DNA from 2 places in the Robinsoniella sp. RHS genome. Region 2 is predicted to be linked to the other one. Evidence: riboswitches for the same ligand, from Rfam matches in the RefSeq annotation. Region 2 holds a riboswitch; the other holds the start of a gene.
The links. A riboswitch is a leader RNA that binds a small molecule or an ion and turns the genes downstream of it on or off. The one in region 2 is predicted to bind FMN.

Region 1: it holds a riboswitch for FMN, as region 2 does, so the genes downstream of both, ribD (bifunctional diaminohydroxyphosphoribosylaminopyrimidine deaminase/5-amino-6-(5-phosphoribosylamino)uracil reductase RibD) here and RHS_RS18575 (ECF transporter S component) in region 2, are expected to answer to the same signal.

What each region holds. Positions count from the first base shown of each region.
Region 1 covers NZ_JNGB01000020.1:126,708-134,538, reverse strand. The annotation lists gene RHS_RS11325 (DUF1048 domain-containing protein) at 1-224, opposite strand, end outside; gene RHS_RS11320 (DUF1048 domain-containing protein) at 227-571, opposite strand; gene RHS_RS11315 (PadR family transcriptional regulator) at 574-897, opposite strand; gene RHS_RS11310 (methylated-DNA--[protein]-cysteine S-methyltransferase) at 1,062-1,601, opposite strand; gene ribE (6,7-dimethyl-8-ribityllumazine synthase) at 1,802-2,263, opposite strand; gene RHS_RS11300 (bifunctional 3,4-dihydroxy-2-butanone-4-phosphate synthase/GTP cyclohydrolase II) at 2,264-3,472, opposite strand; gene RHS_RS11295 (riboflavin synthase) at 3,484-4,125, opposite strand; gene ribD (bifunctional diaminohydroxyphosphoribosylaminopyrimidine deaminase/5-amino-6-(5-phosphoribosylamino)uracil reductase RibD) at 4,107-5,219, opposite strand; FMN riboswitch at 5,427-5,541, opposite strand; gene RHS_RS11285 (DUF4317 family protein) at 5,592-6,215, opposite strand; gene RHS_RS11280 (ABC-2 transporter permease) at 6,371-7,006, opposite strand; gene RHS_RS11275 (ABC transporter ATP-binding protein) at 7,003-7,831, opposite strand, start outside.
Region 2 covers NZ_JNGB01000050.1:6,231-14,061, forward strand. The annotation lists gene tsaB (tRNA (adenosine(37)-N6)-threonylcarbamoyltransferase complex dimerization subunit type 1 TsaB) at 1-174, opposite strand, end outside; gene tsaE (tRNA (adenosine(37)-N6)-threonylcarbamoyltransferase complex ATPase subunit type 1 TsaE) at 210-632, opposite strand; gene RHS_RS18565 (YcxB family protein) at 634-1,143, opposite strand; gene RHS_RS18570 (NUDIX hydrolase) at 1,187-1,795, opposite strand; gene RHS_RS18575 (ECF transporter S component) at 1,935-2,561, opposite strand; FMN riboswitch at 2,682-2,802, opposite strand; gene RHS_RS18580 (helix-turn-helix domain-containing protein) at 2,918-3,814, opposite strand; gene RHS_RS18585 (hypothetical protein) at 3,958-4,137, shown strand; gene RHS_RS18590 (sulfatase-like hydrolase/transferase) at 4,218-5,726, opposite strand; gene RHS_RS18595 (sulfatase) at 5,773-7,140, opposite strand; gene RHS_RS18600 (glycoside hydrolase family 88 protein) at 7,223-7,831, opposite strand, start outside.

The sequences.
Region 1 (7,831 bases), on a different contig from region 2:
ACATCAAGAACGTGTTTGCCGTGAGCCGCACCATCCTCAAACAGATCAATCAGGTCATACTGTGTTTTCAACATATCAAATCCACTTCCGCTTGAAAAGCTCCACATATAGTTCTGTATCTTTTGATATACAAAACGATAGTCTTCTGGCAAAACATTCACCCTGGCCATCTGGTCACGGTATTCCTTTTTGTCACCAATCATTTTTTTGATGATATTATCCATACTTATTTTCCCTCCCTTTGAAAGTGTTCCAAGATCTCACGATTTAACCGTTCCCTTGGAGTGACGGTGTCTGTAGCGTTTGCGTGGATTAGCTCATCACAGAAGGATGCCACGTCATTGCCTACCACATCGCGAATGAGTTTCCCTTCGGCAGCATTTACTTCAAACAATTCCAACAAGTCCGTGAGCATCTCCAGATTATAGCCAAAGTTGTAAAAATAATGCAGGATTTTTTTGAACATATATCGATACTCCTTCGGAAGGGCATTCACGCGTTTTGTAAATTGCCTCCAGGCACGCTTTTCATTCAGGTCACCTATTACCAGTTCCATAAAAGATTTTTTCATTTTCACTGCTCCTCTCTTAATTGATTGAGTTTGGAAGAGACAAAGTCCCATTTTTCCCAAAACTTCCGCAGCTCTTCCCTCCCGTTTTCGTTTAAGGTAAAGAACTTTCTTGGAGGTCCCATGTCGGATGGTTTTTTAGTTATTTCAACTAATTTATTTTTTTCCAGCCGGATTAATATCGTATACACTGTACCCTCCACCACATCTGTAAACCCCAGTGCATTCAGGTGCCTGGTAATCTCGTAGCCATAGGTTTCCTTTCGGCTGATAATTTCCAGCACACAGCCTTCCAGAACACCCTTTAGTATTTCGGTTAAATTTTCCAATTGTCCCGCTCCTTTCTACTTGGTATAACTTGTATGCAGTATTACTTAGTACTGGTATATCGTAACACTTAGTAGCTTAGGTGTCAAGGGGTATTTTTTTCCACCCAAAAAGGGCATATGACAGCCCATATACCCTTTTTTGAATGGTATGTATTCATGCTTTCTTAAAGTGCCGTTCCCTTTTTCGGAATAAAAAGATGTGACATATCCACGCCCTCATGCTCCAGCAGTTTTATCTTTAAGTGGATACCTCCTGCATAACCGGTCAGACTGCCTGTTGTACCCACAACCCGGTGACAGGGAATGATGATGGAAATTGGATTATGTCCCACAGCACCGCCCACTGCCTGGCTGGACATCCTGTTTCTGCCCATTATCTCTGCCATTTTTTTTGCAATGGAGCCGTAAGTTACGACTTCCCCGTAAGGAATTTCACATAAGATTTTCCAGACTTCCTGCCTGAATTCCCCACCGGCCGGGCGCAAAGGCAGTTCGGAAATCTCCGGCTTCTCTCCGGCAAAATATCTGTCTAACCATTCTCTTACGGTTAGAAACACCGGGAGATCATCCATCCTTACCATTTTATCTGAAACGGAACCTAAAAAATATTTTTGTCCCTCTATCCACAGCCCTGTTATATTTTCACCATCACAGGCAATGGACAGCATACCCAGCGGTGATTGAACATTTGTAAAATAATACATTTTACCCTCCTCCTGATGTATAAAGCGATTGCGTCGATTTAATCTGCGCAGCCCAAATCAATTTAAAGTACGTTCTTATTCCTGTATTATAATTTTACCACATGTTCACTAAAAAACATATCCCGTATTCCTGAACTTAGGATTCTTCTTTGCCTAATGCTTTTGTATAGAAAAAATGATATTACAATATTTTACTTTCACTAAAGAGAACGCATTAAGTTAACCATTTCAATGGCTCCCTGGGCACATTCAAACCCTTTGTTACCCGCTTTTGTTCCGGCTCTTTCGATTGCCTGTTCAATATTGTCTGTTGTTAACACTCCAAACAATACCGGAATGCCGCTTGAAAGGCTGGCCTGGGCAATCCCTTTTGAAACTTCGCTGCATACATAGTCATAATGGCTGGTACTTCCGCGAATGACTGCGCCCAGACATATGACAGCATCATATTTCTTGCTCTGTGCCATTTTAGAAGCAATCAGAGGAATTTCAAATGCCCCCGGAACCCATGCCACCTCAATTTGATCCTCCTTTACATTTTCACGTTTTAAACAGTCTATGGCACCCGACAGTAACTTTGATGTTATAAATTCATTAAACCGTGCGGTAACAATACCCACCTTGATATCTTCTGCTGCTAAATTACCTTCATATATTCTCATTTATTTTTCCTCCTCTAAGTTTAAAAGATGTCCCATGCGGGTTTGTTTTGTTTTTAAGTAAAATTTATCGTAGGGAGTCGCCTTAATCTGTATTGGCATGCGTTTCGTAATTTCTATACCATAATCTTCTAACTGGTACACCTTATCCGGATTGTTCGTAAGCAGGCGCAGCGATTGAATACCTAAATCCCGCAGAATCTGCGCACCGATGTAGTACTCACGCAAATCCCCCTGAAATCCTAATGCAAGATTTGCGTCTAAGGTATCCATACCGCCATCCTGCAAATGGTAAGCCTTCAGTTTATTTACTAATCCGATTCCCCGTCCTTCCTGACGCATGTATAACAGTACCCCCTTTCCATGATCTGCAATCATTTTCATAGCCGCATCAAGCTGTTGTCCGCAGTCGCATCTTAAGGAACCGAATACATCTCCTGTGAGACATTCGGAATGGACTCTGCACAGAACCTCCTTTTCATCTGCTATGTTCCCCATAACTAAAGCGATGTGATGTTCTTGATTCAATTTATTGACATAACAATGTGCCATGAAATCACCATACCGGGTTGGCATTTTGGTAATGGATACGCACTCTGCCAATTTCTCAGTGATTTTACGGTATTCCTGTAAGTCTTTTATGGTAATGCAGGGAATCTGATACTGTTCTGCAAATTTCAGCAGGTCATGGGATCGCATCATACTCCCGTCATCATTCATAATTTCACAGCAAAGGCCGCATTCTTTTAATTCCGCCAGACGCATCAGATCCACGGTTGCTTCGGTATGTCCGTTTCTTTCCAAAACCCCGTTATCTTTTGCAATCAGCGGAAACATATGGCCCGGGCGGCGGAAATCTTCTGCCAGAACGCCATCAGAGACACACATGCGGGCCGTCATACCTCTTTCCACGGCTGAGATACCTGTTGTGGTTTCTTTATAATCAATGGAAACGGTAAATGCTGTTCCATGATTATCGTTATTCGTTTCAGTCATTGGGGGCAGGCACAGTTTTTCCGCCAGTTTCCGGCTCATGGGCATACAGATTAAGCCTTTTGCACAGCTTGCCATAAAGTTTACATTTTCCGTTGTTGCATATTCTGCAGCACAGATTAAATCTCCTTCATTTTCTCTGTCCCAATCATCCAGTACCAGTATCATTTTACCAGCCTGCAGTGTACTTACCGCTTCCTTTACAGAATCAAACTTCATTTCCATACCTCCTAATATCCGTATTTCGCAAGTAGTTCCCGCGTTAAATTTGAAGAATTTTCGTTTCCGTCCAAGATGAATTTTTCAATATATTTTCCTATGTAATCATTTTCCAGGTTCACTATATCATGAACCGCTTTCGATGCCAGCGCCGTATGTCCCATCGTGTGGGGAATTACGGAAACACAGAAACGGTCTCTGTCTGTCTTTGCTACCGTCAGACTGATGCCATCCATTGCAATGGAACCTTTTTCTACAATATACCGCATGATTTTTGGAGATGTTTTGACGGTATACCATTGGGCTGCTGCATCGCTTTCTATTTTGATGATGGTACCCGTTCCGTCCACATGTCCGGTAACAATGTGTCCCCCAAACCGCCCGTTCACGGACATGGCTCTTTCCAGATTGACAATGCTTCCGTGCCTTAAGTGTGAAAGGGAAGTACGTGCTATGGTTTCGTGCATAACGTCAGCTGTGAATGCCGATGCGGTAAAACCGGCTGCCGTGAGGCAGATCCCATTGACTGCAATACTGTCACCGGTTTTTATATCCTGTAAAATCTTATTTGCATGCACCGTCAGACGGATCGAATTTCCATTTTTCAAAATGGCTGAAATGCTGCCGGTTTCCTCTATGATTCCTGTAAACATGGATAGACCACCTCACTTTCCATCAAAAAATCATTGCCAACTGGTATGAACCGGGTGTCTGCAAGCAGAAATGCCTCAGCCGGCAGGGCTACCCCTATACCGCCCACAGGAGATACGGCGTGGCTGCCGCCAAAAATTTTCGGTGCAATATATGCCTGAATCCCGTCCACAATTCCCTGCTGCAATGCGCTCCAATTCAACATGCTGCCCCCTTCTAAAAGTATGCTGTCCAGGCCCATCTTTCCAAGAACCCCCATAAGTTCATGCAGATTCACATGTCCGTCCTTTTCACTGGTTTGTATAATACGGCAGCCTTTATTAAGGTATTGCTGTATCTTATTTTCATCAGCGGAGCAGGTTGCCAGTATGGTTTCAGCAGAATAGGTTGATGCTGATTGAACAATTCGGGAATCCAGGGGTGTCCGTAAATGGGTATCGCAGATAATGCGAACCGGATTTGAAGCATTTTCCAGTCTGCAGTTCAGCAGCGGATCATCCTGGATAACCGTGTTTACGCCTGCCATAATGGCGGAATATTGATGTCTGGTTTCCTGTACCTGGTATCTTGCTTTTTCACCGGTTATCCATTTAGACTGTTTTGTATACGTGGCTATTTTGCCATCCATGGTCATAGCGTACTTCATCATCACATAGGGTTTCCCGGTTGTAATGAACTTTGCAAAGGTACGAATGAGTGCTTTACAGTCCTTTTCCAGGACACCTGTTTCTACACGAATCTTATTTCTTTGTAAAATGGCGGCTCCTTTCCCGGACATTTGAGGATTGGGGTCAAGTGTGCCGATTACCACCCTCGTAATACCGCTATTGATAATAGCTTCTGTACAAGGCGGAGTTTTTCCGTAATGACAGCAGGGTTCCAGGGTTACATACATTTCTGCCCCCTTGGCTGAAGTATTGCAGTTCTTTAAAGCATTTCGTTCAGCGTGCAGACCGCCGTAACTTTCATGATATCCCCGTCCGATCACCACACCCTCTTTTACAATCACTGCACCAACCATGGGATTGGGATTTGTAAATCCACTTCCCTTTTTCGCAAGTTCTATGGCCTGCTTCATGTATTCTAAATCCTTCATTTTTATACCTCCTGCATAGTGCAGATCTGCCTGCGATCCTGCCTTAATAAGTAAAAATGCTTTTCTTTCACACTTCACCTCCAAAAAAATACATGCCTTGAATAAAATCTACTCAAGGCATGTAAAATGGAGGTCCTATGCGCATTTAACAAAAAACTCTGAAATGATAATATCATTCCAGAGCACAAAAAGCACATAAAACTGCTTTAACATCTTCTTTCATCCAGACTATACTGTCGGCTTCGGAATTACACCGAATCATGCCTTACGGCTCGTGGGCTTTACCACCGGTAGGGAATTGCACCCTGCCCTGAAGATTTCTATTCAATTGAAATTTATTATAAACAGGTTTTCTTTGGAAGTCAAGTTATTTCAGGCACGCTTTAATATTTTCAAAAGTTCCATATGTGGATGCAGGGTATCTGCCTGGAACACATCCACACAATTCTGGTCTGAACTTCTGTCAGCAAATGCCGGAAACAGGAATCCACACTCAGGACTATCCGGCTCATAATCTCCTTTTAGCGGGCATATGGCACAAATGAGATATTCGTAGACTTCTTCTGACTCTCCCACTCTTTCATGATCCGATGCTTTCACCGGTATATCATACCGGTCATGGTACACCATCACGGCATAATCATGGTCGGAATGATAGGATTCCCCTATCAGTTCATAGAATGTTTCCATCAATACATCATTCTTAAGCCCACAGGATTTCATTCCCATAAGAAGCCGCCACATACTGTTTGGTCCCATAGAATCACTTGGAAATTGATATCTTTTCAGATTCTCATTTGTTCGGGAAAATGGAATCTCTTTTGCAATCTTTAACTTCTTTTCCTTTTCACCAGCAGAAAGCTTTAAAAAATTAGTATTAAACGTACCATCGATTTCACCGTCCGCATCCATATAGCATCCTGCAATCCTCGTCACAGACGTTCTGGCAGGTGTCATTCGTCTGGTCAATTCCAGCATATCTTCTCTGTTAATCATAATTATAATCTTGTCTGTCCCTTCTATCTAATATTTCATGCCCTATTTTAACATACTCCCCGGGGTTATGTCACCAAAATAAAACCGGTTACTGTAATGCTGTAAATCAGAAACGCTGACAGGTGTAATACACGTTTAAACAATCTGTCGTAAAATCAAGAAATATCCCTGCCTTTGAAGGCTCTGACTGCTGTCTTATAAGAAACAATATAAATAATAAATACAATAAAAAGATTAATGATGGAAAGACCGATTCTCGGAAGCTTTAGAGAGTCATTTAAAATACTTAGTAGTTTTGAACTGCCAAATACGATAACTGCAGATCCCGCATATGAAAATATTGTAAGCAGTTCCATCTTTTCTACTGCATTTTCAGACAGATATATAAATCCAATGGACAAACTGCCGGCACACAACGCAATTGCGGCTGCAGCCATGGTCATTTCCAAAAACAGGATGAAATCGGTACGATGGGTTATTAACCCAGGCAAACTTATTAGAAAGCCCGCCAGAATTCCCACGCTTATAATCTCTAAAAGAAGAATGTATTTACTCAGAACAATTTCATTTCTGCTCAGCATCGCCGGCACAGCAAGTTTATCCCATTTCACATTATTGTCCATTGTAAAGGTAGAAGTTACAGTTGTACTGAAAATCAGTATCGGTATTGAAGTAATAAAAGCAGGTCTTTTTGTTGCATAACAATAGGCGATTAAAATGGCGGTCAAAATCAGATACATGTTTTTTATTTTATTTAAGTTGTAAATATCTTTTCTTATTAATCCGTTCATACCACTGTCCCCCTTGCAAGTATCAGCATAATTTCTTCTATGCCAGGCTGTTCTATCAATATTTCTTCCTGATTGAAATGATTCCCCATGGTATTGTCCAGGATAAAGTCTACATGGTTCCCTTCTGCCCGGTAAGCTATCATACCACTTTTGTCCAGTTCATGAAATTTTGAAGCCCTGCAATGCACCAGACTATAATTATAGAGCAGTTCATCCTTTTCTTTACTGAAAATAACATGGCCATTATTAATAAAGGTAATATAATCTGCAATCTTCTCAAGATCTGTAATAATGTGGGATGAGAAAAGAATACTATTGCCTTCATCCTGAATAAATTCCAGAAATAATTTCAGTATTTCATCTCTCATGATGGGGTCTAACGATCCTGTGATTTCATCTAAAATCAACAACCTGGGACAATGGGACAACGCAACCGCCAGATTTAGTTTTACTTTGTTGCCTTTTGACATCTCTTTGACCGCAGTATGTTCCGGTATCTCCATCCGCTGTAAATAGTGATGGAATAAATTTTCATCCCATTTTAGATACATTTTACTAAAAATTTTATTGACCTCTTTGGAAGTAAGATGTTCCGGAAGGTTATTATCATCGTACACAACTGCGATATTTTCTTTATCTTCTTTCGTCAGTTCCTGATAATTTTTGCCAAAAATCCGTATATCTCCTTCGTTTAAATTAATAATGTTCAAAATAGAATTGATGACGGTAGTTTTTCCGGCTCCATTGGGGCCAATCAACCCCATAATAGCTCCTTCGGGACAGGAAAATTGAACATGATCAAGAGTAAATGATGCAAACTTTTTT
Region 2 (7,831 bases):
ATCAATGGTCTGAAGATCCAGATCGATCATCTTTCCTATTTCATCCAGCATGGGAAGCAGGGTCTGTGAATGTGTTTTTTTATAGTTCACGGTATACTCTGCCAACATATTATCATCTTCAATAATAGCTACGGAGGCAACTAACCCGGAACTGTCTATCGCTAATATTTTCATTTTATACCTCCTTCATTACTGATTGTACTTTTTCTCTATTCTCCGATTGTTATACGGCGGTAGTCGAACCCTTTTTCCAGATCTTTTTCTATCGTAACCGGTATGATATCTTCCGGCAGGATTTCCTCAATAAGATTTGCCCATTCGATGAGACAGACACCGTCTCCATAAAAACAGTCTTCATATCCGATCTCTTCCATCTCTTCAACGTCTCCTATGCGGTAGACATCAAAATGATAGAGGGGCATTCTCCCTCTTTCATAAATCTGTACAATGGTAAATGTCGGACTGCTGATCGGCTCTGTAATTTCCAGTCCTTCAGCCAGTCCCTTGGTAAATACGGTCTTTCCTACTCCAAGATCTCCGGTCAGCGTGTAAATCTGACCTTTCTCTGCTTTATCTCCAAGAGACTTTCCAACATCAAAAGTCTCCTTTTCGTTCCATGTTTCTATGATCATCTTATTTCAACCTGCTTTTTATCTTTATTTTTCCGGCATCTACATGTCCCTGAATTAACTCCAGTAATTCTTCGTACTGTTCTCCAATGGATTCCTTTGGAAATACAAACGAGTACCTCTTTCCTGTATATACAAGAAGGCTCAATTTAGTTTCCGTCACTTTGATCAGATCTTCCCACTTGAGTTCTGCACTTTGATCACCCTGTAATGTTTGAATTCCTTCATCATTTAAAATGTAGGTTATTGGTTTTTTGAATACCGGATTTAGTTTTACCTGTTTGACGGACCGCAGATAAAGTGTTATAGGCAGATAGAGTATAAACCAGACACCAAAAACCAGATATAGTATACTCTGCCAGGATTCCACCTTTCCAAACGTCACGGCAAACACAATAAGCGCCACTGCGCCGAATAACACACCCACTACTCCACTGAAACTTTTGTATGTGTGACTGAGCAGGAAATTATACATGATTTTCTGCGTCATTTTCACCTCAAATTTCACTTCCATATACGTCCGCCTCCTGCTTTTTGTATGAATCAGTTTATCATATTTATTTTAAAAAGGCAAACGGATCGTCCTCATCTTTCAGAAAATGCATCAGCATATATGCACACATAATCGCCACTCGTTCTTCTTTTAAAATTCTTCTTACTTCTTCTCTGTCTGCAATCACCACTTCAATGTCCTCGTTATCCTCTAATCCATCTTTACTTACTTTTCCGGTTGCATATCCGTAAACAGAAGCACAGCACTCATCGGTCATCCCGATTGTGGTGAAGTATGGTTTTTCATACATCTCGTCCACGTTTACCGGATGAAAATCAAGACCTGTCTCTTCTTTTAATTCCCGGGCTCCCGCAATTTTGTAATCCTCCCCGGGATCTACAAGTCCTGCCGGGAACTCATAAATATATCCATCTATTGCATAACGGTACTGGCGTACGAGAATCACTTTATCCTTCTGTTCTCCATAAAGGCTGTAAATAATTACTCCGTCCGGCTTAAGGTTGTGGGTACTTATCTTTAAATCCTCTATTTCTTTAGCTCTGGATGCCACAAAATAATCTACCGGATTATCTAAACGATTCCTGGCTTCCAGCTCATACATATTTAAATGCCTGCTGTCTGTTAATTTATCAATATGCCTGATCCTGCTCATGATTGTCCTCCATTACTTTTCTAAGCTCAAATCTTTTTCCACTATTATAGCAGAAAAAAACAGAGAATGAAATCTTTTCTCATAGAATTTCACTCTCTGCTGCTTTTATACGTTTCCGGGTAACGGATTAAAAAACACTCTAATTTTTCTTAAATATCGGACTAATATACCTGTATAATAAAAATGTAATTGCTGAAACAATAATTCCTTTTAATAAGTTGAATGGAACTACCATAAATAGTGCAAAAGTTGCAATATTATCAATAGCAGGATTCAAAGCACTGCCCATTCCTACCAGAGCATCCATCGGCATTCCGAACGCTTTTGCATATACCGGAAGAAGAATAAATACATTCATTAAACTTCCAATGGCTGTCATGGTGATAATGCCAAGGATCATCCCAATCAGGGCACCCTTTCTTGACCGTACTTTTTTATAGACAAGTCCTGCCGGAACAATCAATGCACACCCTATTAAAAAGTTTGCCAAATCCCCGACTCCGGCTGTGCTGCTGCCTTTCATTATAAAATGGAGTAAAATTTTCACCAGTTCGATCACTGCTCCTGCCAAAGGTCCCAAGGCGAATGCACCGATCAAAACCGGTACTTCACTTAAATCAATCTGATAAAAACTTGGAGCAAACCAAAGGGGTATTTCAAACATCATCAGAACGACGGATATCGCTCCCAGCATACCTATCTGTACCATTGTCTTTAAGTTTGTTCTTCCGGTGGTCCTTCCCACCACATTTGTGTTTGAGCTCATTGTTCATCTCTCCTTTTTCATTTAAATTTTAAAAGGAAAATTCCGGTAGAAAATAAAAAAGCCGAATACATTTGTATTCGGGGGTCTTCGCGCATTAATATTATGAATTATAAAACACGCATTTTTCTTCTCTCATCCAGACTTTACTGTCGGTATTGGAATCTCACCAATTCAGCCACTTTTACTGTGGGTCGCGGACTATACCGCCGGTAGGGAATTACACCCTGCCCCGAAGAATTTCCTTGTTTAGTTTTATTTATTATAACTCAATACAGGGCAATAATCAAGTGCTTTTTGGAGTGTTGGTGAAAACAAGTGTGTTCAAATCATACGGATTGCTATAGTCAATTTTTCGATTAATTTTTAATGAAATCATCTAAGCTAAATTTCTTCCTGTACTCTCCCGGAGTTATTCCGCAATTCTTTTTAAAAATCATTCCAAAATAAGCTCCATTTGAAAACCCTGTCTGCAGCGCAATATCAATAACAGACAAATCAGTGGTTTTTAAGAGCTTTTCAGCCATTTCAATTCGGTAATCCATCAGATAGGCAAATGGCGTTTTATGAATGCTGATTTGAAAACAACGAAGGCATTCTCTTTTACTGACTGAAGCAGATGAGGCTATGTCCTCTAAGGATATTTTATTCTGGTAATTTTGTTGTATGTAAGACATCATGGATTGTATCCTCTCCTGACTGTATTGTTTCGCAGGCAAGTCCATACGTTCCAGGTTTTGAATTTCATCCAGCAAAAGAATCCATATATCTGAGAAGAGATTTCTTGTCTGAAATTCTGAATTCTCTTTTTTTTGCAGGTAGGAAACTTTTCTTAGTTTTGCCAAAATGTCATGCTGCCTGGTATTTTCTCCCCGTATTGCTAAAATCTCCAGCTTTTTGTTCTGCAGGACGGGTTCTACATATTTTGTTTCAAAGATACTTTTAAAATGCCCGCTTAAAAAAACCGAATGAAATAAATGCGAATCTATAATCCCTGGCTGTCCATTGTTTACGTTCTCCATTGTACATAAGACATTTGCATTTATAAAAAAGGCTTCATTTTTTTGAAAATAATAGCTTTTACCGGTGGTATTCAGTTTTATACTACCATTTATCACATAAACAAACTCTAATTCTTCATGCCAATGCCATGGGACTTTTGTATCACCTAAATTTACGTGATGTAACACATACGGATATTCTGAGTTAATTCCTTCTATTGCCTCAAGTTGATTTTCTTTAATTTTTATTCGCATATCAATCACCATTCTTATATTAAATATCAATTATTGGCTATATTTTTATATATTTTGTCTTAATTTCTATATTTATAATACAAAATTACAAATATAATTATATTATAAAAGACTGTCAAAGTAAAGAGAAAGGGGTTGATGTTTTGTATTCTGAAACATATAAAAAGCTGAAAATATATGCAGCCAGCCACCCTGGTGCATTGGAGTCCGTCACCAAAAAAGACCTTGATACGATTCAGTTGGAGGAAAGCAATGTAAATCAGAATGATTATATTGATGGGACTGTTCTTTTTACTAACCCGAATAAAGCTCTGGGTTTTTGAAAAAATCATAAAATCAGGCAGATAAATAATTTGAGGCGCAGGCTGCGAAAGATCTGACCTTTCCCAGCCTGCGCCTGCTTTTAATCTGCAAACTTTGCATCCGATTCTCCCTTGACTCTTACTGCCTTCTGTATCGGCAATCCAGTTCCATAATCCAGCTGACGAGGTTCGTATTCTTCGTTTTCACGCTGTCTGGTCATTTTTCTGCTGTCCCAGGTCTGGTACGTGGTATCCGGATTCCAGTGTCTGTTTTCCCAGTAATACCCTCTGAAAGGATCTCTGGTCTCATACATTTTATCCAGAATTGCTCTGTGAAGCCGCCTTTTGTCCATATCGAAATCCGGATTATTTATTTCGTTATTCATTTCCTGGGGATCAAGTTCTAAGTCGTAGAACTCATCCGTATCCATGAGATTAATCACAAGTTTGTAGCGTCCATCATAAGCGGCACGCACTGGCTGATAGCCTCCGAAGCCGTCATGGTCTACTTCATATCTGCCAAACTCCATGAAGATATAATCATTGACTCTAATGCCGTCATTTGATAATTCCGGCAAAATACTGCTTCCTTCAAACATCTTTGTTTTTGGAACACCCATGATATCAAAGATTGTGGGCGCCAGGTTAATGTGTGAGACAGGATTCTGGTTTTTTCCTTTTCCAAATCCCTTAATTAACAAGGGGATATGCGTTATTTCTTCGTACATAGCAGGTCCTTTTCCGGTGAGGGAATGGCTGTACATCATATCCCCATGATCAGACGTGTATATGATGATACTGTCTTGGGCATATTCCTTGACGGCATCCAGTACACGCCCGATTTCAAAATCTACAAATGTATTGCATCCCAGAAACTCTTTGGGACGGAGATGAAAATCGGCTTTTTCAGCTTTGCCGTATTCATCCCCCGCCCAGATTCTATGGTGGGCGGGTTTGTTCTCCAGGTTGTCATACATATTCTTTTTCTTTGGTATTTCGTAATCTTTATACAGGTCCGTATATTTTTGTGGACACAAATGCGGTCCGTGAGGTTCATCATAGGATACTACCAGGAAATAATCTTCTTCCTGATGATTTTTCAGGAAATCGACTGCCCTGTCTGTGCAGCGGTGCCCGTATGTAAATTCTTCTTTAATATTGTATTTTTCGATACTTTCCACCTGCCTGGAAATATATCGTTCCTCTTCTGTAAGTTCTTCTAAATAGCAGCGCATATCATACCAATACGCTTCATCCCATCCGTCCGGGCAGACACCAAGCCCGAAGTAATCGCCTCCATCCAAATGCCACTTTCCAATATATGCGCTGTGTATCCCCTGATCTGTCAGGCGTTTCCCAATATTCTGAACATTGTCCGATAATCCCATACAATTGGACCACCCTGCGCAGGAGTGAGGATAACTTCCGGTAAATATAGCTGACCGCGCCGGCTGGCACACCGGCTGGGTGGTATATGCTTTTTCAAAAAGCATTCCTTCGGCAGCCAGGCTGTCCAGGTTGGGCGTATGCATGGCAGAATTGCCATAGCATCCCAGCATATCTGTCCTTTGGGTATCTGTCATAATTAAGATTACTTTTTTATGTTTCATGATCCTCACTCCTTTGCTTTTTGGCACATTTATTGATATCTTTACTTTACCACAAAAACGGGTCCTTTGTTATATTTAAATAGCGTCTCAACTGTTCCTGAAAATATTCCAGCATCTCTTTTTCTATTTCATTTTCTGAAACAGGATGCATTTGAAAGGGGTCTTTTTCATTGTCATATAAAAACACTTCTTTGGAATCTCCCGGCATATATCCATTGTTGCGCACATAGGTGTAGCGTTTTGTCCGGATTCCCCTCCATCCATAGCATTTATGGTTGATTCCCGCTTTTTCAAAAGCATGCACCAGCTCAGGCATTCCCGGATAGGAACATAAAAATGCCTGTTCAGGTGCCCCAGTTGTTTGACTGCAGATGTCCTTTGCATGATTATATCCCTGGCAGGTTTCCGGTACTTCTATATCCAGCAAGCCCAGCAGCGTAGGCATATGATCCGGGCTTGCAAATATTTCCCCGTACTCTCCTGCCGGAATATTTCCTTTTTGCCGCATCAGAAGCGGTATGCTGACGGCTTCTTCATACCAGATATTCTTGCTCATTCTTCCATGGGATCCCAGCATTTCCCCATGGTCAGCGGATAATACCAGCAAGGTATCTTCTTCCATGTTATTTTCTTTTAAAAATGCCAGTATTCTTCCAAACTGGTCATCAATTCCGGTAACTGCGGCATAATACTGTCTGGTGATATTTTCAAGCTCCCTTGTGCGCTTTTCCAAAGGCACATTTTCCCGAAAGTTTATGGGCATATTCCGGTATTTCTTCAAATATTTCTCCGGTACCAGTTCATAGGGCAGATGCGGCGGATTATAGGATAGAAACAATGCGAAAGGCTGATCCTGGGCAGCGTGACTCTGCAAATAGGAAAGCGCCTGGTCTGTTTCGAATTCCGGTGACCATTTTCCAGGTCTTATCAACTGTCCGCTGTTATCCCAATAGTGTGGATCCAGATGGTTGTCATCTGCCCCATAGGACAGCCAGAAGTCAAATCCCTGTCTGCGTTCCCCCGGAGGCGTATACGCATCCCAGTCTTTTGCCCCGGAATCCGGATGCAGCTTAAAATTCATTTCCGATGCATCCAAATGCCATTTTCCAATATATCCCGTCTGATAACCGGCTTCTTTTAATACATTTCCAATACATATTTCCTGGGGCTTTAGCATCAGTACTTCACTCAGTCCCGTTTTGCAATTCGTCCACATCCCGGTACAGAAGGGATATTTTCCCGTCATTAGAGATGCCCTGTGAGGCGAACATAAAGGAAAGGTGCTTACTGCATTGGAACATACCACACTTTCTTTAGCAAATGCATCGATATGCGGAGTGCACACAGCGTCTTCATTTTGAAAACCCGCTGCATGAGACCGCCACTGGTCTGCAAATATATAAATCAAATTCATAGTTATTCCTCCTGCATATCGCAGGCCTGACTGCGATACTGCCTTAATAATAGTCCGGTTAATGAATTTCCGGTACCTGCTCCTACCAATATGGATTCCAGTCTCCGCTTTTTCTTCTGAGGGCTTCCAGATAAAAATAGTCCCCCCAGGTATTGCATTCATCCACACCTCTGTTTTTGCAGGTATTTTCATTGGAACTTCTGGCATAGGTTCCATGAAGCAGCAGTCCGTTAGACTGTCGGATACTGACAACGCTGCATCTTTCTATCAGGGCACACAATATTTTGTCTGCCGCCATGCAGTATTTCTCTGCTTCTTCTTTTTCCAGATAATCAGCCATTTCATAAATGCCGCAGACGGCAATTGCTGCTGCAGAAGAATCTCTGGGCTCCAGGCTTCCCGTATCAAAATCAAAGTCCCAGTATGGTATAAGGTCCTGGGGCAGATGCTCCAGAAAATAGTCTGTAACACTTCGGAATATCTCTAAATAAGATTCTTTTTTCCGGTAACGGCAGCTCAGCGCCACACCATAAATTCCCCATGCCTGCCCTCTTGCCCATGCAGAATTATGGCGGTTTCCCTGATGGGTTACCCCATATGCCGGTTCCCCGGTTTCCGGATTTATAAAATAAGTATGGTAGGTGGAGTGATCCTTTCGCAAAATGCATTTCATTGCTGTCTCCATGTGCTT